2 regions of the Pararhizobium sp. DWP3-4 genome follow, and region 1 is predicted to be linked to the other one. Evidence: riboswitches for the same ligand, from Rfam matches in the RefSeq annotation. Region 1 holds a riboswitch; the other holds the start of a gene.
The links. Region 1 has a riboswitch for glycine ahead of ACP7E6_RS21285 (D-amino acid dehydrogenase). Riboswitches for the same ligand answer to the same signal wherever they lie in the genome.
Positions count from the first base shown of each region.

Region 2: linked by a shared signal. The riboswitch ahead of gcvT (glycine cleavage system aminomethyltransferase GcvT) and the one ahead of ACP7E6_RS21285 (D-amino acid dehydrogenase) in region 1 are both predicted to bind glycine.

Region 1 covers NZ_JAFCXF010000008.1:244,846-255,241, reverse strand. Annotated here, with positions in the region: gene ACP7E6_RS21295 (sigma-70 family RNA polymerase sigma factor) at 1-127, shown strand, start outside; gene ACP7E6_RS21290 (NrsF family protein) at 54-779, shown strand; gene ACP7E6_RS21285 (D-amino acid dehydrogenase) at 929-2,170, opposite strand; glycine riboswitch at 2,374-2,461, opposite strand; gene ACP7E6_RS21280 (amino acid ABC transporter substrate-binding protein) at 2,920-3,831, shown strand; gene ACP7E6_RS21275 (amino acid ABC transporter permease) at 3,885-4,631, shown strand; gene ACP7E6_RS21270 (amino acid ABC transporter permease) at 4,654-5,343, shown strand; gene ACP7E6_RS21265 (amino acid ABC transporter ATP-binding protein) at 5,365-6,099, shown strand; gene ACP7E6_RS21260 (threonine aldolase family protein) at 6,112-7,173, shown strand; gene ACP7E6_RS21255 (LysR family transcriptional regulator) at 7,505-8,431, opposite strand; partial or broken gene ACP7E6_RS21250 (isocitrate/isopropylmalate family dehydrogenase) at 8,733-9,061, shown strand; gene ACP7E6_RS21245 (carboxymuconolactone decarboxylase family protein) at 9,278-9,667, opposite strand; gene ACP7E6_RS21240 (aldehyde dehydrogenase family protein) at 9,667-10,396, opposite strand, start outside.
Region 2 covers NZ_JAFCXF010000001.1:996,072-1,006,467, reverse strand. Annotated here, with positions in the region: gene ACP7E6_RS04745 (hypothetical protein) at 1-274, shown strand, start outside; gene ACP7E6_RS04740 (DUF1775 domain-containing protein) at 353-1,339, opposite strand; gene ACP7E6_RS04735 (hypothetical protein) at 1,443-1,838, opposite strand; glycine riboswitch at 1,999-2,086, shown strand; gene gcvT (glycine cleavage system aminomethyltransferase GcvT) at 2,229-3,368, shown strand; gene gcvH (glycine cleavage system protein GcvH) at 3,384-3,746, shown strand; gene gcvP (aminomethyl-transferring glycine dehydrogenase) at 3,746-6,610, shown strand; gene ACP7E6_RS04715 (PAS domain S-box protein) at 6,690-8,570, opposite strand; gene sufA (Fe-S cluster assembly scaffold SufA) at 8,690-9,082, opposite strand; gene ACP7E6_RS04705 (SUF system Fe-S cluster assembly protein) at 9,173-9,553, opposite strand; gene ACP7E6_RS04700 (cysteine desulfurase) at 9,566-10,396, opposite strand, start outside.

The sequences.
Region 1 (10,396 bases):
ACGGTCTGTGCGTGAGATAGCCGAACGGCTGGAGACTAGCGAAGGCGCCGTTCGTGTCACTCTACATCGAGCGTTGCAGCGTCTCTCTGATTTTGGCCACCTCGCTCCCCGCCATAAAAGAAGATGAAGATATGAAGACCGCTGATGATACCTCTGCCCTGATTAAAAAGATGGTCATTGAAGCATCCCAGCGCAGCGATCAGCGCAAATTGTCGTTCGAGCAGCTTTTACTACCAGCCGCATTCCTGATGCTTGCCGTTTCAATCGCGCTTGCATTTTTAATTTTTGGCAGCGATCTTGAGGTCGTCAGCATTCTTACAAGACCTCCGTTCCTTTTCAAGTTTGTGGTGATGGTCGCGCTTGCTGCTGGAGCCTTGCTTCTCGTTCGGCAAGCGGGCCAACCGGGGACTGGGCGTCTTGGGGTAATGGCGCTCGTTCCCGGTTTATCGCTGATGGCCGCGGGCATCGCATTGGACAACTCGGCCTTCCCGACACCGGGCGTGAGCGCCGTATCTGTCCTTAGCTGTGTGGGCGCAATCGTTTTGCTGTCTCTCCCGGTACTTGTGGCAATTTTGTGTGTCTTAAAGTGCGGCGTTCCAACACGGCCGGGTAGAGATGGGTTAATGGCAGGGCTCCTCGCGGGTACAATAGGCGGGGCAGCTTATGCTTTCGTTTGCAAAAACGACGGCGCCGCGTTTGTGGCTGTTTGGTATAATGTCGCAATAATCATCGTTTCTATCCTCGGATCGGTTACAGGCCGCCGTTTGCTCGCCTGGTAAGTCGAAGGTCAACGACCCACCCAGGGCTACGTCGGCCATCTCGTGGCGGTTCAGCTGCGACAACCATTTCCGGCGAGCGAGGCCTTGCTCGAGTGTCAATGGCACCCTGTGAGCCTAGTCGCTATCTTCAATAGCAGTCTCAAGGTCGGCTAGCGAACGGTCGCGTAGACGTCGTTAATAGAGTTCACGAGGATGTCCGCTGTCGCTGCCGAGAGAGTCCAGCCCAAATGACCATGGCCGGTATTGTAAAAGACACCGGGCCGATTGCCTCTGCCCACGCGCGGTAGCATATTTGGCATCATCGGCCGCAAGCCGGCCCAGGGGACCACATCTGAGGTGTCTACACCTGGAAAACAATCGCGGCACCATGCCACAAGTGGTTTGATCCGGTCGCTGCGTATGTCCAAGTTTTCGCCATTGTACTCGGCAGTTCCGGCAATACGAAAGCGCCCTAATCCCAGCCTGCTGGTGACGATTTTTGCGTCATCGTCGAGCAAGCTGACCCAAGGGGCAGACGCCTGACTACTGTTATCCCTAAGGTTGACGGTGATGGAGTATCCTTTGACAGGATAGATATTCACCCGGTCGCCTAGCTGTGCGGCGAAACCACGGCTGGCCACGCCGGCACAAATCACGATAGCATCAAAATGGTCGATGTTTAGGTCGGGATACCGCGACGATGCATGACGCCAGCAAACCGAGAGATTCTTTTCTCCATGCTTCACCGTTTCGACAACTGCGTCGTTGATAAAGTGCACGCCGCGCCGAACGGAGGCTTCCGCAAGTCCGCGTGTAAATTTGTGAATGTCACCAGTTGAATCAGATCGGGTGAAGAAGCCACCGTAAAATGCACCGCTTAGCGTTGGTTCGATGGCATATATTTCGTCGACGTTTACGGGCCTGCGCTCCAATCCGCCCACCTCCAATAGTTTATTGACCTCAGAGGCGTGCTGATAGGCGCGCTTGGAGCGATAGATATGGAGAATGCCCCGTCTCTCCAGGTCGAAATCGATCTTCTCTTCCTCCGCGATCTCGAACATACGCCTACGCGCCTCGATAGCCAGTTTAGCTGTGAAGATCGTATTCTTCTCGTAGTTTGAGATATTGAGGATAAATTCTGCCATCCAAGAATATTTATGCCAGGTTGGTTTGGGATTTATAAGGAGAGGCGCATCCTTCTTAAGTATCCACTTTAAGCCTTTGAAGACGGTCGACCAGCTGTTCCATACTTCGGCATTGGACACCGAAAGCTGGCCTCCATTTGCAAATGAAGTTTCCATAGCAGCATACCGGTTGCGATCAAAAACTGTAACATTATAACCGTGACGAGAAAGGGTATAGGCGGTCGTGACACCGGTGATACCGGCACCGACAATTGCGATATTGGTCATGAATAAGAGTCCTCAGGATCAAATTGCGGTTTCGCCGCATAAAACGGCGCGAAACCCCATCTGTCAGGGAACCTGAGAGTTTATCCGACACGCGCCACGCCAGATGTTTTCCACCTGTGTCGTTGGCCGCGCTTACCGTTTTCACCGGCCCGGCTTTCTCCTTCGGTGGGCAAATCTTTTGGCTTGCCACTCTCCAGATGTTCGACGCCAATTTGGTCCTTTTGCCTGAGAGTTTCCGGGGTAGTTGCTCCGTCGGCGCCGGACTTTGCCGGTCTCTCCCAAATAGCCTTACGAACAAGTTTTTTGTACTGCAGCTAAGCCCTATGAACAATCCCGACCGATGCCTAGATCGTGCTGCTACGGCAGACAAGCGAACCTATTGGTTTCGTTCTGGCGGCGACGCGAGCCCACGATCAATGCTTTCTTTCTCTTTTTTTTCAATAAGATGGCGAAGTAAGATTTATCCGCAAGGTGAGTGGAATCGCAAGCGCCCAATCTAGTATGCGCAACAAGCATCAATTTATGCTCAAGCAATAGTGGATATTGAAGGGTGCCGATGTATCAATATTCAGCGTTAGCCGAAAAAACAAAAGTCGGCCTACGGCTTGGCGAGACAGTTGCAACCTTCGACGATTTTAACGCTGTTGGAGCGTGGCTAAGCAATCAAGATTAGCTCGCCCAGCGGATCAGCAACTACCAAAAATCTAGGATTGCCAGCGAGCAGCCTGATAGAAAAAAGGGGAACTGAAATGAAACTATATGCAGCATTCACCGTCGTCCTAGCTGTTGGCATATCAAGCACCGCAGCTTTTGCCGAAGGCAGCGGCCGTCTCGAAAAGATCCGGCAAAGCGGCGCCATAACTCTTGGCCATCCAGAGACGTCGGTGCCATTCGCATTTCTCGATGAAAATCAGAAGCCTGTCGGTTACACCGTCGAAATCTGCCAGGAGGTTGCGGCGGCGATCAAAATGAAGCTCGGATTAGATAAGCTCGAAATCCGATATAATCCTGTGACATCTGCTACCCGAATTCCGTTGATTTCTAATGGCACGATCGATCTGGAATGTGGGAACACGACCAACAAGCTTGAACGGCACGATTTTGTATCATTCGCACCCACGACCTTCGTCGCGCAGATCGTACTGATTGCGCGCAAGGAGAGTGGGCTGGATGTAGACGATCTGGCTAGCTTTCGCGGAAAGACGATCGCCGCCCAGGCGGGAGGTCAAAACTTTAAGACTGTGTCCGAATTGAATGCAAAAAATAACTACGGCATAACGGTTGTGGCGACAAATGACATCGCCCAGAATTTTCTGATGGTGGAAAGCGGAAGAGCCGCCGCAGCGGCAAATGACGACGGGCTGGCTTACGCATCAGTCGCGTCATCGAAGGATCCGGGAGCTTTCGTTATCAGCACCAAAGGGCTGGAGTTGGCGCCGTACGGGATTGTTGAGCCTAAGGATGATCCAGAGTTTAAGAAGGTGGTCGATGACGCGGTCATCGATCTGATGAAAACCGGCAGGATTGCCACGCTTTATGAGAAGTACTTCAACACACCTATTCCACCCAAGAACATCAATCTCAAATATCCGATGAGCACTGCGCTTAAAAAAGCGCTGAAGCATCCAACGGATTCGGGCGATCCCGCCGATTATCAATGATTGCCAGTCTTTTTTTGGCCGGCGTACAGAGATCAGGAATTGGGACATTCGAAATGAATTACGACTGGAGTTGGCAGGTATTCTTCGAACTTTCCCCAGACGGCGTTCATACGTATCTTGAGACGATACTGATGGGCGCTGGTTGGACGCTTGCATTGGCTGCAAGCTCATTTCTGTTCGCCTTAACCCTGGGCTCAATTCTAGGGGTAATGAGGACGGCGCGATCGCGCCGTCTAAATCTTATGGGAACAATTTACGTCGAAATCATCCGAAACATTCCGTTGCTGGTCCAAATGTTCCTTTGGTATTTCGTACTTCCCGAGTTGCTCCCTGTGCGGCTGGGTTTGGCAATGAAACAAATGCCGCAGCCATGGAGTTCGTTGCTCCCGGCCTTTCTTTGTCTTGGATTCTACGGTGCGAGTCGCGTTTCAGAACAAGTTCGTGCGGGTATTCAGTCGCTGCCAAGAGGCCAGTTGCAAGCCGGCACTGCATTGGGTCTCTCGGAAGTTCAAGTGTATCAATACATAATTCTTCCCGAAGCGTTTAGGATCATTATCCCTCTCATGACCTCCGAGCTGGTCGGAACTGTTAAATACTCCTCGGTCGCGTTGACAATTGGTCTGCTGGAACTGACCGGCGAAGCTCGATCAATGCAAGAATTCAGCTTCCATATTTTTGAAGCCTTTACCGCGGCGACGTTGGTCTATCTCACGATAAATTGGACAATTGTTTCAGCGATGCGAACGCTGGAACGCGCCGTCGCAGTGCCCGGCTTAGTTGGATCATCGGGCACAAAATAGCCTTCTCATCAGGTGGACAGATATGAGTGAACTTGATTTTTCTTCTTTGGCTGGAGCCCTTCCCTACCTTTTTAAAACCGGTATGGCGCTCACACTCTCCATAACGGCGCTTTCGGCGATTATGGGAATAGCCCTTGGCACTCTTCTCGCCATCATGCGGCTGTCACCCTTAAGAATTTTTTCAGTGCCTGCCGGCATCTACGTGAATGTGATGCGTTCTATCCCACTTCTGCTGGTTATTTTTTGGTTCTACTTCCTGGTGCCCTACATCGGGGCTTGGATAGTAGGAGCCGACCGCCCTATTAAAGTCGGCGCCTTTCGGTCCGCAGTCGTCAGTTTTACTTTGTTTGAGGCCGCTTATTTTTGCGAAATCATGCGAACAGGCATCCAATCAATTTCGCGGGGTCAGGTATCTGCAGGGGTGGCGCTTGGGCTCAATTACAGACAAATCATGACGAATATCGTGCTACCCCAGGCCGCGCGGAATATGCTTCCGTCGCTCTTCACGCGGATAATTATACTTTTCCAGGATACATCACTTGTCTACGTTCTGTCGCTAACGGACTTCCTTGGTGCAGCATCTAAAATTGGCCAAAGAGACGGCCGGCTGACCGAGATGTACTTGTTTGTGGCAGCAGTTTACTTAATTATTTGCTTCTCGGCATCACGGTTAGTCAAGCTGTTGGAGAAACGCGTCCAGGTGGTCCGCTGACCAAATATGAAAGACTCACAGATGATCGAAATCACAAATCTAAGTAAATGGTACGGTTCCCTTCAAGTGTTAGACAGTTGCTCAGTCTCTGTCAAAAAGGGTGAGGTGGTAGTGGTCTGCGGACCATCAGGGTCAGGAAAATCTACGCTCATCAAGACCGTGAACGCGCTGGAGCCTTTTCAAAAAGGCGAGATAATCGTTAACAATATATCCGTTGGAGATCCGAAGACCAATTTGCCAAAACTTCGTGCGACCACAGGCATGGTATTTCAGCATTTTGAATTGTTTCCGCATTTGAGCGTTCTCGAAAACCTATGCCTCGCTCAGCTCAAGGTCTTGAAAAGAAGTCGGGACGAGGCAAGGCAGCGAGCCCTCAAACTTCTCGAGCGGGTGGGATTATCGTCGCACAAAGATAAATATCCAGCAACATTATCCGGCGGCCAGCAACAGCGCGTCGCAATCGCCCGGGCTTTGTCAATGGACCCGACCGCGATGCTTTTCGATGAGCCGACATCCGCGCTCGATCCCGAAATGGTGACCGAAGTTTTGGACGTGATGACTGATCTTGCAAAAGAGGGAATGACGATGATGGTCGTCACTCACGAAATGGGGTTTGCCCGCAAGGTAGCCGATCGGGTCATCTTCATGGATGGTGGTCGAATAATCGAAGACTGCGGTAAAAACGAATTCTTTGACAATCTCGACGCCCGCGCTGATCGCACTCGCCTCTTCCTGTCAAAAATACTGCAACACTGAGAGGCTTCGAAAATGCAGTCCTCCCAATCAAATGAAACGAACGCATCGCTTGCTGAAGTCCAAATCGACCTTCGGAGCGACACCGTCACGAGGCCTACAGCAGAAATGTATGCGAGTATGCGAAGCGCACCTTTAGGGGACGACGGTTTGGAAGGGGACCCAACGGTTCAGCGTCTTGAAGCGACCACAGCCAATATCCTGGGAAAAGAAGCTGGTTTGTTCTTCCCAACATGCACAATGGCCAATCTTGTGGCGGCCATCAGCCAAGCAGGAAGAAACGAGCAGGTTCTGATAGAAGCGAACGCTCATATGTTTACTTCAGAACGTGGATCAGCGACGTTTTCTGGCCTTTTCTATGAACCGATCGCGGGCGAGGATGGTGCAATGGACATAGATCTGCTCACCGACGCCGTCGTGTACAATCGCAACAAACTGAAAACCGCGTTGATCTGCATGGAAACCTCTCACAACAATGCCGGCGGGACAGTGCTTCCGCTTGAGCATATGAGAACGGTGTTCGAACTTGGTCAAGGACAGGGTGTGCGGGTCCATCTGGACGGAGCAAGACTATTCAATGCGGCCGTCGCGCTAGACGTTGAGCCTAGTGAGATCTCGAAACACGCAGACAGCGTATCCGTGTGTCTCTCAAAAGGACTGAGCGCCCCTGCCGGCGCGATCTTAGTCGCCAGTGGGGAAACTATCAAAAGTGCTAAAGCCTTGCGCAAGATGCTCGGTGGCACCCAGCGGCAAGTTGGCATTCTCGCCGCCGCGGGTTTGGAGGGCATTTTAAACATGGGCGCACGTCTGATCCATGACCACACGAACGCCCGTCGCCTGAGCGAGGCTTTAAATGATGGCAGGACAGGGCTTAAAGCGTCCCGGCCCCAGACTAATATCGTACAGGTTGACGTCTCAGGGTCGGGACGGACCAGTTTTCAATGGCGCTCAGAACTCGAGACCGCTGGCTTGTGGGTAAGGCCCTGGGGCGTCAACCTTTTGCGGTGCGTGACGCATCGTCATATTAGTGAAGCTGATATCGATCTGGCTGTGGATATCTTTAAGAAACTGGCATAACTCACTTTTAAGTGCTTACCCGTTCGCACAGGGAAATGCACCATTTAGCGCGTGGGGAGATTTCCCTTTAAAGATGAAGCACAAGGGTGGGATTAAGTTAGCTCGCTAAGCTATGTCTAATTAGCTTGCGGAGGGTGTGTCATCCAACTGCGGCAAAGAGCTTTCCCGGAGCGCATCTCATTCTGGCACGGGGGGCCTCGATCTCCTCTAGCATAAGTTCGAATTGCTCAATTTCCGATCGACTTTTTCGAAGAAGCGCCACGCTGACGACTTCCGAGCGCAGGCTCGCTGATCCCGCTCCTATACTCGGAGCGGGGGCTAGACCTTAGTCTCAATCCGTTCCGCATTTGGCCAGGGAATTCACGTGAACCCAGAACTGCTCCGCGGCCATCGATTGCCTGGCTCGCGGCCTGAAAAGGTGTATTTCAATTGGAATATTCCATGACGCGTCGCCTGCGGGGACCAAGGCCCCAGTATCCAAGTAATCGTCAACCAGGCTTTTTGGCAGCCAGGCCATCCCCCTAGCATCAAGGGCCATTGTCACCAAGAGCTTCGCCAGTTGTGAAGTGAACGTCGGTCTAAGCCGGCATCTCTTAGTTGAAGCTGCATGCACTGCTGATACGATTCGCCCCATTCCAGACTCCGGACGGTATGAAAGATAGGGCACAGGGTGCTGAGCGTCGCCAGGCAAACGAAATAAAGGTTCGGTGTCTCCGTACACCTTGGGAACGCTAACAGGCATCAAAACATCTTCACCGACCCGAACAGATCGAAATTGGTCGGTCGTCAACAGAGTCGTTGCGGCAGGGTGGTAGTGACAAAGTAGAAACTGTGCCTGCCCCTGGACCATGATACGCTCGCACGCTTCCATGTGATTGGCGACCAACTGAACGTTGATTGGGCTTTGTAGTGTTGCTTCGAGTTGACGCAGCCACACGGGAAAAAACACCAATGATAAAGCGTTAGTTGACGCAAACCGCAAACTCGCCGTGGCTTCTTCTGCTCGCTCCTTGGCCTCTGCGCGCGCCGTGCGAAGCTGTCTCAGCACTTCTTCGGCCGTTACTCTGAAGGACTCTCCCGCCGGACACAGAGTTACCTTGTGGGTTGTACGGTTGAATAAGGGGACACCAACCCATTCCTCCAACGACCGAATCCTTCGGCTCAGAGCGGATTGTGTTATATCTCGCGCTTCTGCAGCGGCGGAAAAACTGCTGAGGTTCGAAACGGCAAGAAAATCCTCGAGCCACTCAACCTCCATCTTCTATATCCTCCATGGAACTCGCGGTGCATCGCGTGTCACGTTCTTTCACGTGTACAGTAGTGCTTGCCAAGGCGCGGCGCAATAACCCGGATATGCGAGACAAGTGTCGACAAAGCCTAGGCAGGCACTGTCAAAGCCTCACCCCTCGCGCGTGTAATGACGATGCTGTCTGCGAAAAGCTTGCCTGAGATAGACGGAGCGGGAAACGAGGCACTTACCTACATGTGCTAATGACAGGCAAGGATGAGGTTAACCGGTTTGAAAAACATGCACGACCGCCGCAGACTGTGGACAGTATGCGAGTTTGCACCGTGACATCCTGTCGGACCTTGGCCCTGCCTGTACTGGTACGATCGGAATAGCACCTTCCGGAAACATAAATCCCGAGCACAAATTTCCCTCTCTTTTCGAGGTTCATAAGTCTGCACCCGACATCGCTGGTCTGGGGACTGCCAATCCGCTTGGTCAAATATGGTCGGGAGCTATGATGTCGGATCACCTTGGCCAGGAAGAAGCAGGCAGCGCCGCGTTGGCGACGATCGAGGCCGTCTTGAGGAGGAGAAGTTACGGACACGCGACCTCGCTGGACCGGCTTCGACCTGCGGCAAAGCGGTCGCCGAATTTCTGTCCATAGGCACACCATACCGTAATTACTACCGTTTCTCGTCCAGAATTCGTTACGGTGTACCGTCGTCGATCCGGATTGAGACAGGGAGGCCGAGCAGAAGCCCACACCTCGTTGATAGGGTTCATTCATGCCTCTGTTTGAAACTCCGGAAGTGCAGGCCGCAGTGAAGTAGATGCCATGCGCGTGGGCAGTTCTGTTTGGCGATTTCTTCGACATCATGACGTATCGCAACTACCCGCAGTCTTTGCCAACTCGGCAAGGAGCTCGGCCGCCCGCCATGCGGCCGGAAATCCTGCGTAAGGGGCGGTCTGGATCACCGCCTCTTCTAGTTCACGGAAAGTCAGCCCATTGGTCAGGCCGACACGAAAATGGTTTTCAAGTTCCGATGTCTGCCGCAAGGCGATGAGAGTACCGATGGTCACGAGGCTTCGCTGCTTGCGGTCAAGCCCGTCCCGAGCCCACACTCTGCCGAAGACGAATTCCAGTGAGAGCCCGGCAATCACCGCTTGGGCACCCTCCCCGGCGGCGAGTTCCACCATTAGGGATGTACGATCCGAACCACGAAGTTCACTGTAGACCCATTTTCCGTTTTCGCTATCAGACATCAAAGCACAGCTCCCAGAAGCGCCTTCGGCTCGAAATAGGACTGGAGGCCGAATACGCCATATTCCCGGCCGATGCCCGACTGCTTAAACCCCCCGAAGGGAACGTCAGGATCATGAGCCGCACCGTTGATCGCTACACGACCGGCGTCGAGCTGCATGGCCACTTTCGTCGCTCTTTCCTCGTTGGCGGAAAGGACATAGGCGTAAAGACCGTAAGGAGTGTCGTTGGCCATCCGGATCGCCTCGGCTTCATCCTCATAGGTCAGGACGCAAAGAACGGGACCGAAAATCTCTTCCTGCGCGATGGCCATATCGTTGCTGACGTCCGCAAAAATTGTTGGGCGGACAAAATAGCCGCCAAGTCCTTCGGGATGACCTTCCCCTCCGGCGACCAGAGTAGCGCCTGTGTCGAGCCCAAGCTTGATATACCGCTGGACACGTTCGTATTGGGCCTGGCTGACCATTGGTCCGATGGTGGTGTCTGGAGCGAGGGGTTCACCGGCTTGGACGGAAGCAAAGTGCTTCTTAATCGAGGCGATGGCTTCGTCCTTGCGCGACGCGGGAACAAAAATGCGCGTGCCATTGAGGCAGGCTTGCCCGCTGTTGCCTAAACCGACCTGGAGTGCGGTTGGAATTGCCTTGTCGAAGTCGGCGTCGTCCAGGATGATGGTCGGGGACTTTCCACCCAGCTCCAACGTTACCCGCTTCAAAGTTGCAGCTGCTTCACGG
Region 2 (10,396 bases), on a different contig from region 1:
GTCCGCCCGCGTCAGCGGCGATGGTCCGACCGACGAGGCGATCACCCTGCTTTCGGCGCGGCCAAAGGATGACGCGGCAAACACCCACGCCTCGGTTGCTGCCCTTCGCAGCCCGACCGCGCTGTCGCTGATGCTGATGACGTCCAATAGCCGCCTGCCGCAGGGTACGCGCGGCGAAGCGGTCCGCCGCTACATGGAATTCGGCCCGGATGAGGTGGAATCCGATGAGAGCGACGAGGCATTACGCCCGGACGACGAAGCGGCAGACAACTAACCGAGCCAAACAGATGCTGGCCAAACGTAACGGCGCAGTTTCCTGCGCCGTCATGCGTCCCGCAAAAATCGGCAGGCTTTACTTGTGCTTTTGCGCTCCACCGGCGGCGTTGCCGACGGAAAGCACGTAATCGACCTTGCCAGCCTTTTCGAAGGTCAGCGTCACCGGAATGCTGTCACCCTCGGCGAACGGCTTTTTCACACCAAAGAACATCAGGTGCAAGCCACCGCTTTGAAGCGTGACGGTTTCGCCAGCTGGAAGAGCAATGCCGCTCTCCAGCTTGCGCATCTTCATCACGTCGTTCTGCATCGTCATCTCATGCAACTCGACACGGCCCGCAGCCGGGCTCTCGACCGAAAGCAACACATCGTCTTCGCCACCGTCGTTCTTGATGATGAAGCCGCCGCCGCCAACTTTTGCGCCCGGCAACATCGCCTTGACCGCACCGCCGGAAATTTCCAGCGATCCGGCCTTGACCGGCGCGCCATCGGTTGCGCCCATGCCAGCCATCGCCGCCATGTCATGATGATCGTGGCCGCCGGCTTGGGCAGGCGTCACCATCACTGTCGGCGCCGGGTGCTCCAGCGAATGGGCGCTCTGGCCCTCAGCGGCAATCTCGTCCCAGACAACCTTGCCGGATGTGCCGCAGATCTGCGTCACCGGAAAGGCGATCTGCGTGTCCTTGTCGAATCCCGAGATTTTGCCGCTGATCACGAAGGTGTCATAAAAATCGTCGGACAGGTTGCCGTTCTTCCAGCGAATTTCCAGCGGGCCGGACGTGACCGTCTTTCCGTGATTATCATAGCTCTTCTGGTAATCGCCCTTGACGATCTCCAGCTCCCAGCCGGCCTTGGGCTGCGGCTTGGCGAAGACGAAGCCTTCCGGCAGTTTGACCTGCACCTCGGTGGTGGCCTTGCCATCGCAGCCATGCGGGATCTGCAGCACGGCTTTGAAACTGCTTTCGGAGGCGACTTCATCGGTCTCGAAAGAAGCATGGGCATGCGCCGATACGGCAGCCCCTAGCGAAAGTGCGAGTGCAAGCAGTGTGGTCCTGGTCTGTGTCATCGATCTGTCTCCGGCCGGAGCCTGCACGCACGGCAGGACGGTCAATGCCGCTTAGGGCGGCTCAATACTTTGAATATTATGGAAAATCGCCGAGGCGAAGCTGTCAGAGCGGGAGCGGAGGTGCGCGCGATTGCGGCAGGAGGCGCGGATGCGCAACGAAAACGTTGGGGAAATCCGGCTTGCTGTCTGAAAGTGCGGCAACGCGGATAATCAGATAGCCGTCGCCTGGGGGCGATGGCAGGGCAATGGTAGCCGACAACCGGCAATAATCGCAAACCGGCGATAAGGCTTCGTGCGAAGAGCCGTGGCTTTTTCCCTCGGTGCCGTCAAGCCCGAAGCAGATATCGCCGATGGTACCGTCCGGCAGCATATAGTCTGCCGCCATGGCCGGGGTGATCTGGCGGGCGAAGGCCGGCTGATGGGCAAACGACAAAAACAGCAGCGCCAGCGCTGAAAGCACCCGCATCGTCATCTGCCACTGTCGCCCGGCTACCGCCATCGATCATCCTCGTCTCGTGGGATTGCGTTATCGCCTTGCCGGTGAAAAAGCAAAGGACGATTTTCTGTTCTGTCCGCTACTCCGAAACAGGCACGACAAAAATCTGTTTGGGCGCGACATTTTGCGCTTGCCAAGCCGCCGGCATCGCCGTTATCTGAAATCGATCTTGTTGGGAGAATCCGGTTGATACCGGTGCCGAAGGAGCAACCGCCCCGGAAACTCTCAGGCCAAAGGACCAGCAAGGTGCCGGTAGGACTCTGGAGAGAAGCATTTCCGCTCGCCGAAGGGATAACAATCTCAGGCAAAGGGACAGAGGGGGCTCGAGGAAACGTCGCAGAACATGCGCCGTGGAGATGAGCCGGCGCGTGACGCCAGACCTGGAGGCCGGACTTGAACGAACATTCCCCACTGAAACAGACACCGCTGCATGCGCTGCACGTGTCTCTTGGCGCCCGCATGGTGCCGTTTGCCGGCTACGACATGCCCGTGCAATATCCTGCCGGCGTCATGAAGGAGCATTTGCACACCCGCTCCTCCGCCGGCCTTTTCGATGTCTCGCATATGGGACAGGTAATCCTGCGTCCGAAATCCGGCCGGATTGAAGATGCAGCACTGGCGCTGGAAAAACTGGTGCCCGTCGATCTGCTCGGCCTCGCCGACGGACGCCAGCGCTACGGACTATTTACCGACGACAACGGCAATATCCTCGACGACCTGATGATCGCCAATCGCGGTGATCACCTCTTCCTCGTCGTCAATGCGTCCTGCAAGGATGCCGATTTCGCCCATCTCGAACAGCATCTCGGCGACATATGCGAACTGACCCTGCTCGACGACCGCGCGCTGATCGCGCTGCAGGGACCGCGCGCCGAATGCGTGCTTGCCGAACTCTGGGCCGACATCGCCACCATGCGCTTCATGGACGTGGCGGAGGCGGCATTGCACGACGTGCCCTGCATCATTTCTCGCTCGGGCTATACCGGCGAAGACGGCTTTGAAATCTCCATCCCGGCTGCCTCGGCTGAGGATGTGACGCGCAGGATCCTCGAACATCCCGACGTCATGCCGATCGGCCTTGGCGCACGCGATTCGCTGCGTCTCGAGGCTGGCCTGTGTCTCTATGGCAATGATATCGACACCACCACCACCCCGGTCGAAGCAGGCCTGGAATGGGCGATGCAGAAGGCACGCCGCGCCGGCGGTTCCCGCGCAGGCGGTTTTCCAGGTGCCGAGGTCATTTTGCGCCAGTTCGCCGAAGGTGCGAGCCGCCGCCGCGTCGGCCTGAAGCCGGAAGGCAAGGCCCCGGTGCGCGGTGGAGCGCCGCTGTTTGCCGATTCCGAAGGCAAGGTACCGGTCGGCACTGTTACCTCCGGCGGCTTTGGCCCAAGCGCCGACCACCCCGTCGCCATGGGCTATGTCGATACGGCCCACACCGCCAGTGGCACAAAGCTTTTCGCGGAGGTGCGCGGTAAATACCTGCCGATCGCCGTCTCCGCCCTTCCCTTCGTCACCCCGACCTACAAACGCTGATCAGGAGCTGAACCCATGCTGAAATTTACCGATGAACACGAATGGCTGAAAATCGAGGGTGATATCGCAACGGTCGGCATTACCGCCCATGCGGCCGAACAGCTCGGCGACCTCGTCTTCGTGGAACTGCCGGAAGCCGGTACTGCACTTGACAAGGGCGCCACCGCCGCCACCGTCGAATCCGTCAAGGCAGCCTCCGACGTCTATTGTCCACTTGACGGCGAGATCGTCGAGAGCAACCAGGCCATCGTCGATGACCCGGCCCTGGTCAACAGCGACCCGCAGGGCGCCGGCTGGTTCTTCAAGCTGAAACTGTCCGATCCGTCGGCCGTCAACGCCCTTCTGGACGAGGCCGCCTACAAGGAGCTGATCGCCTGATGAGCATGCCGAAGGATTTCACCTTTACTGACTACAAGCCGTACGACTTCGCCAACCGGCGTCATATCGGCCCCTCGCCCGATGAAATGACGGCGATGCTCAAGGTCATCGGCTATCCCAGCCTCGATGCCATGATCGACGACACCGTTCCGCCGTCGATCCGCCAGAAGGCCCCGCTTGCCTGGGGCGCTGCGATGACCGAGCGCGAGGCGCTCGACAAGATGCGCGAAACGGCAAACCTCAACAAGAAGCTCGTGTCGCTGATCGGGCAGGGCTACTATGGCACGATCACGCCTCCGGTCATTCAGCGCAACATCCTGGAAAATCCCGCCTGGTACACCGCCTATACGCCCTATCAGCCGGAAATCAGCCAGGGCCGTCTCGAGGCTCTGCTCAACTATCAGACGATGGTCTGCGACCTCACTGGTCTTGACGTTGCCAATGCCTCGCTGCTCGACGAGGCAACCGCTGCCGCCGAAGCCATGGCCATGGCCGAGCGCGTGGCAAAGTCTAAGGCCAAGGCTTTTTTCGTCGATGAAGGTTGCCACCCGCAGACCATCGCACTTCTGAAGACCCGCGCCGAACCGCTCGGCTGGTCAATCGTCATCGGCAACCCGTTTACCGATCTCGACCCGGTCGACGTTTTTGGGGCGATCTTCCAGTATCCGGGCACCTATGGCCACGTTCACGACTTCACCGGCCTGATTGCCCGCCTGCACCAGACGGGTGCGATCGCTACCGTCGCTGCCGATCCGCTGGCGCTGGCGCTGTTGAAATCGCCCGGCGAAATGGGCGCCGACATCGCCATCGGCTGCACCCAGCGTTTTGGCGTTCCCGTCGGTTACGGTGGCCCGCATGCGGCCTACATGGCCGTCAAGGACGCCTACAAGCGCTCGATGCCCGGCCGTCTGGTCGGCGTCTCGCAGGATAGCCGCGGCAATCGCGCCTACCGCCTGTCGCTGCAGACCCGCGAGCAGCATATCCGCCGCGAAAAGGCGACGTCGAACATCTGCACCGCGCAGGTCTTACTAGCCGTCATGGCCTCGATGTATGCCGTCTTCCACGGCCCAAAAGGCATCAAGGCCATCGCCCAGAGCGTCCACCAAAAGGCCGTCCTTTTGGCGCTTGGCCTCGAAAAGCTTGGCTACACGGTCGAGCCGGACGTGTTCTTCGACACGGTCACCGTCGATGTCGGCAAGCTGCAGGGCATCATCCTGAAGACGGCCGTGGCAGAAGAAGTCAACCTTCGCCGCATCGGCACCACCAAGATCGGCATCAGCCTCGACGAGCGCTCGCGGCCGGTGACGCTGGAAGCCGTCTGGCGGGCGTTTGGTGGCGATTTCCAGGTCGAGGATTTCGAAGCAGGTTATCGCCTGCCCGAAACCCTGTTGCGGACCAGCGAATATCTGACGCATCCGATCTTCCACATGAACCGTGCGGAAAGCGAGATGACCCGCTATATCCGCCGGCTGTCGGACCGGGATCTGGCACTCGACCGCTCGATGATCCCGCTCGGTTCCTGCACGATGAAGCTGAACGCGACAGCCGAAATGCTGCCGATCACCTGGCCGGAATTTTCTGAAATCCATCCCTTCGTGCCGGCCGACCAGGCTGAAGGTTATCGTCACATGATCACCGATCTGTCGCAGAAGCTCTGCCAGATTACCGGTTATGATGCGGTTTCCATGCAGCCCAATTCGGGCGCGCAGGGCGAGTATGCCGGACTTCTGACCATTCGCGCCTATCACCGCGCCAATGGCAACGGCCATCGCGATGTCTGCCTGATCCCGACCTCCGCGCATGGCACCAATCCGGCCTCCGCCCAGATGGTCGGCATGAAGGTCGTCGTCATCAAGGTCAGCGACAACGGCGATATCGACATGGACGATTTCCGTGCAAAAGCAGAGCAGTATGCGGAAAACCTCTCGTGCTGCATGATCACCTATCCGTCGACACACGGTGTGTTCGAGGAGAATGTCCGCGAAGTCTGTGAGATCGTTCACAAGCATGGCGGCCAGGTCTATCTCGACGGCGCCAACATGAACGCCATGGTCGGGCTTGCGCGTCCCGGCGACATCGGCTCCGATGTCAGCCATCTCAACCTGCACAAGACCTTCTGCATTCCGCACGGCGGCGGTGGTCCGGGCATGGGGCCGATCGGCGTCAAGGCGCATCTCGCCCCTTTCCTGCCCGGCCATCCGGAAACCGATGGCGGCGAAGGTGCCGTGTCGGCTGCTCCGTTCGGCTCGGCCTCGATCCTGCCGATCTCCTGGAGCTACTGCCTGATGATGGGCGGCGAAGGCCTGACGCAGGCGACCAAGGTGGCGATCCTCAACGCCAACTACATCGCCGCCCGGCTGAAGGGCGCCTATGACGTGCTCTACAAGTCGGCCAAGGGACGCGTGGCGCATGAGTGCATCATCGATACCCGTCCGCTGGTCGACAGCGCCGGCGTCACCGTCGACGACGTCGCCAAGCGGCTGATCGACTGCGGCTTCCATGCTCCGACCATGAGCTGGCCGGTCGCCGGCACGCTGATGATCGAGCCGACGGAATCGGAAACCAAGGCCGAAATCGACCGTTTCTGCGATGCCATGCTCGCCATCCGCGCCGAAGCGCAGGCGATCGAAGACGGTAAGATGGACCGGGTGAACAATCCGCTGAAGAATGCCCCGCACACGGTCGAGGACCTGGTCGGCGAGTGGGATCGCCCCTATTCGCGCGAACAGGCCTGCTACCCGCCAGGAGCGTTCCGTGTCGACAAATACTGGTCACCGGTCAACCGCGTCGACAATGTCTTTGGCGACCGCAACCTCGTCTGCACCTGCCCGCCGCTGGAAGATTATGCCGAGGCGGCAGAGTAATTTCCAAACTCGAAAGGGGCGCTCGATGCGCCCCTTTTTTTTATTACTGCGCGATGCGAGCGAACGTCCACCCGCGTCTTTACTTTCCGCCAGATTGCCTCGGCTCAGGGAGCGTCACCACGAACCGTGCGCCTTGTGTGAACGCCGTATCAAGCGAAATGGAGCCGCCGTGGCTCTCGGCGATCCGTTTTGCCAGCGCCAGTCCGATACCCGTGCCGGGATAAACAGATTCATCCCGGTGCAGGCGCTGGAACACGTCGAAAATCTTCCTGGAAAACCGCGGATCGACGCCGATGCCATTGTCTTCGAAAATCACCCGGACCGCACCTTCATCCGTTTCGGCATAGATCCGGATGACCGGTTGCACGTCCTCCCGGCGGTACTTGATGGCATTGCCGATCAGGTTCTGGCAAAGCCGCTTCAACAGTTCGGGGTCGCCTTTGATCTGCGGCAGAGCCGAAACTTTGATGCTCGCTCCGGCCTCCTGAATGAAGCTGTCGAGATTGAGGATCGTGTCGGAAATCACATCGCTCATCGAGACGATTTGCCAGCTACCGATTTCGTCGGCAATCTGGGCGTAGTCGAGCAGGCTGTCGATCAGCTGGTCCATCCGCCGCGCACTCTGGCGCAGATGGCCGGCATAAACGGGCAGTTCATCGTGATTGCCGCCGGCCACATCCTCGACGATCATGTCCGAAAACATCGACATGTGCCGCAGCGGCGCTTTCAAGTCATGCGACACCGTGCCGGTAAACTGATTGAGCGCCTCATTCTTGCGCTGCAACTCGGCAGTCTGTTGGGCGATGCGCTGCTGCTGCTGTTTCAATTCGGTTATATCGCGTCCGACCGTGACATATTCCGCCAGTTCGCCGCCATCGAAGACGGCGATATTCGACCAGAATAGCCAGAGATCGCTGCCATCGGACAGTTTGCGATATTGTTCTCGCGTGGCGAGCGGCGTCTGGACCGAAAGGCTTTTCAGCGTGGTGACCAGGCTTTTGCGGTCCGTTACCGGAACGTAATCTCGAAGCAATTGTCCGATCAGATCCGTGGCCGGCATGCCAACCAACCGCGCATACCGGTCATTGACGAATGTGTAGCGGAGATCGCCGGAGATACGGCAGATGAAGTCGGGAATATTCTGCACGAGCGTATAATATTCCAGCCGTTGCCGATCGAGCGCGATCTCGGCCCGCTTCAAATCGGTGACATCGATGCGCAGCGCAACGGTATTGCCATCCTGTGTCTTCAGATCCTCGATACGCAACCAGCGTCCGTCGCCATATTCAAAGATCTGGTTGTCGCCGCCGGGATTGCGGAACGCCCGCATGCGCCCCTCAAGCCAGGCCTTCGCCTGCGGCGATCCGACGGGGGCGTTGGGGTAATATCCCACCTCGTAGACGGCAAGCATGATCTCTTCGGCGGTCATGCCGATTTTCAAGCGCGGTCCGGCCGCGCCGCAGATTCGTTTATAAGCGTCGTTGTAGACGATGATCCGTTCATCTGCATCGAAGATCGCAAACCCCTCCGGAATGGCCTGCAGTGCAGTGTCGAGAATTTCGCCGGCTTTCCGGCGCTCGCGGTCAAGCTCGAGATAGTCGGAGATATCATGAACGACACCGGCGAAACCTAACTCCGTACCGTCCGCATCGGCTACCGGCGTTACCCGGATCCGTGCCGTAAACACCGAGCCATCGCGGCGGCGGTAGCGGTGGATACCCTCGGAAAATTGTGTGTTTCCCGGTTTCGCCGCGTTCTGGAAAACAGCGGCTTCAAAGTCCTGGTCGCTGGCATAGAGCATCTGCATAGACCCACCGATCATGTCATCAGCAGCATAGCCGAATTGCTCGACCGTGGCAGCATTGACAGACAGAACAACGCGGTCGGCATCGACAAAGATGACGGGAGAAGGAAAAACCTCATAGATCGCTTGAACGAAATCTTTCTGCGCCGCGGTCATGGTTACTCGGTCACGCTCCGCCCCCTACACACAAGGGCATAAAAACAGAAAAAGAGACTGGCGCAAACCAGTCTCTTTGCGAATTCCCGATAGAGCGCCGGACCACGGCGAGAAGATGCTTAGCTGGCGCGAACCACCGCGTCGCCCTTTGCTGCCAGCGCAGCCAGATCGGCGGGCTTCAGTTCGACGGATTCGCCGCAGCCGCATGCCGATGTCTGGTTCGGGTTGTTGAAGGTGAAGCCCGAGCGCAATGTCGTCACTTCGAAGTCCATCCGGGTTCCGAGCAGATAGAGCACGGCTTCAGGGGCAACCCAGACCTTGGCGCCCTGATGTTCGACCAGATCGTCCTTCGGGTTCGCGACGGTCACCATGTCGATGGCATATTCCATGCCGGCGCAGCCGCCCTTCTTGATGCCGACACGAATGCCCTGGGCATCACCACCGGCATTATCGACGATCGCCTTGACGCGGCCAGCCGCCGCATCGCTCAAACTCATGACTGCAAAGCCCATGGGCCGTTCTCCTTGTAGCAATCAGGTTCAAGGCCTGATGCTTTCCGAGTCTTAAATGTAATGCGCGGCGGTTAAGGGATCAATACGTGATCAGTACCAGCCGACCGCAACCTGCGCCTCTTCCGACATACGATCAGGCGTCCACGGCGGATCAAACGTCATCGACACTTCAACCCCGGACACGCCCTCGACAGCGCCGACGGCATTTTCCACCCAGCCCGGCATTTCGCCGGCCACGGGGCAGCCGGGGGCCGTCAGCGTCATGGCGATCTTGACCATGCGGTCGTCTTCGATATCGATCTTGTATATCAGCCCGAGCTCGAAGATGTCGGATGGAATTTCCGGGTCGTAGACGGTCTTCAGCGCAGAAATGACATCGTCGCTCAGACGTGCCAGTTCGTCCGCCGGAATGGCGGAATGAACAATCCCTTCGCGAACGTCGATCTTGTTTTCAGTCGTATCAAGGCTCATCGGCATATGTCCTTACGCAAAGAATTTGCGGGCTTGCTCAAGCGCATCCACCAGCACGTCCACTTCGGCCCGCGTGTTGTAAAGGCCAAAGGATGCCCGGCATGTGGAGGTCACGCCGAAGCGTTTCAAGAGCGGCTGGGCGCAATGCGTTCCTGCCCTTACGGCGACCCCTGCCCGGTCGATCACCATCGACACATCATGGGCATGGATACCCTCGAGTTCGAACGAGAAGATACCACCTTTGCCCGGTGCCGTCCCGATCACCCGCAGCGAGTTGACCGATGACAGGCGCTGATGCGCATAGGCGGCCAGATCGGCTTCATGGGCAGCGATTGCGGCCCGGCCGATAGTATCCATGTAATCCAGCGCATAACCGAGACCGATCGCCTGGACGATCGGCGGGGTTCCCGCTTCGAAGCGGTGCGGTGGCTCGTTGTAGGTGACTGCGTCTTCGGTCACCTCGACGATCATTTCGCCGCCGCCCATGAACGGACGCATTTCCGTCAGCCGGTCCATCTTGCCGTAGAGCACGCCGATACCCGAGGGACCGTAGAGCTTGTGGCCGGTCATCACGTACCAGTCGCAGTCGAGATCCTGCACATCGACCGGCATGTGGACGGCGGCCTGGCTGCCATCGACCAGCACCGGAATGCCGCGTTCATGGGCGATCCGGCAGATTTCCTTGATCGGAACGACCGTGCCGAGCGCATTCGACATATGGGTGATGGCAATCAGCTTGGTCTTGCCGGTCAGGCACTTGACGAAATCGTCGATATGGAATGCACCCTGATCGTCTACCGGCGCCCAGACCAGCTTGGCACCCTGGCGTTCGCGGATGAAATG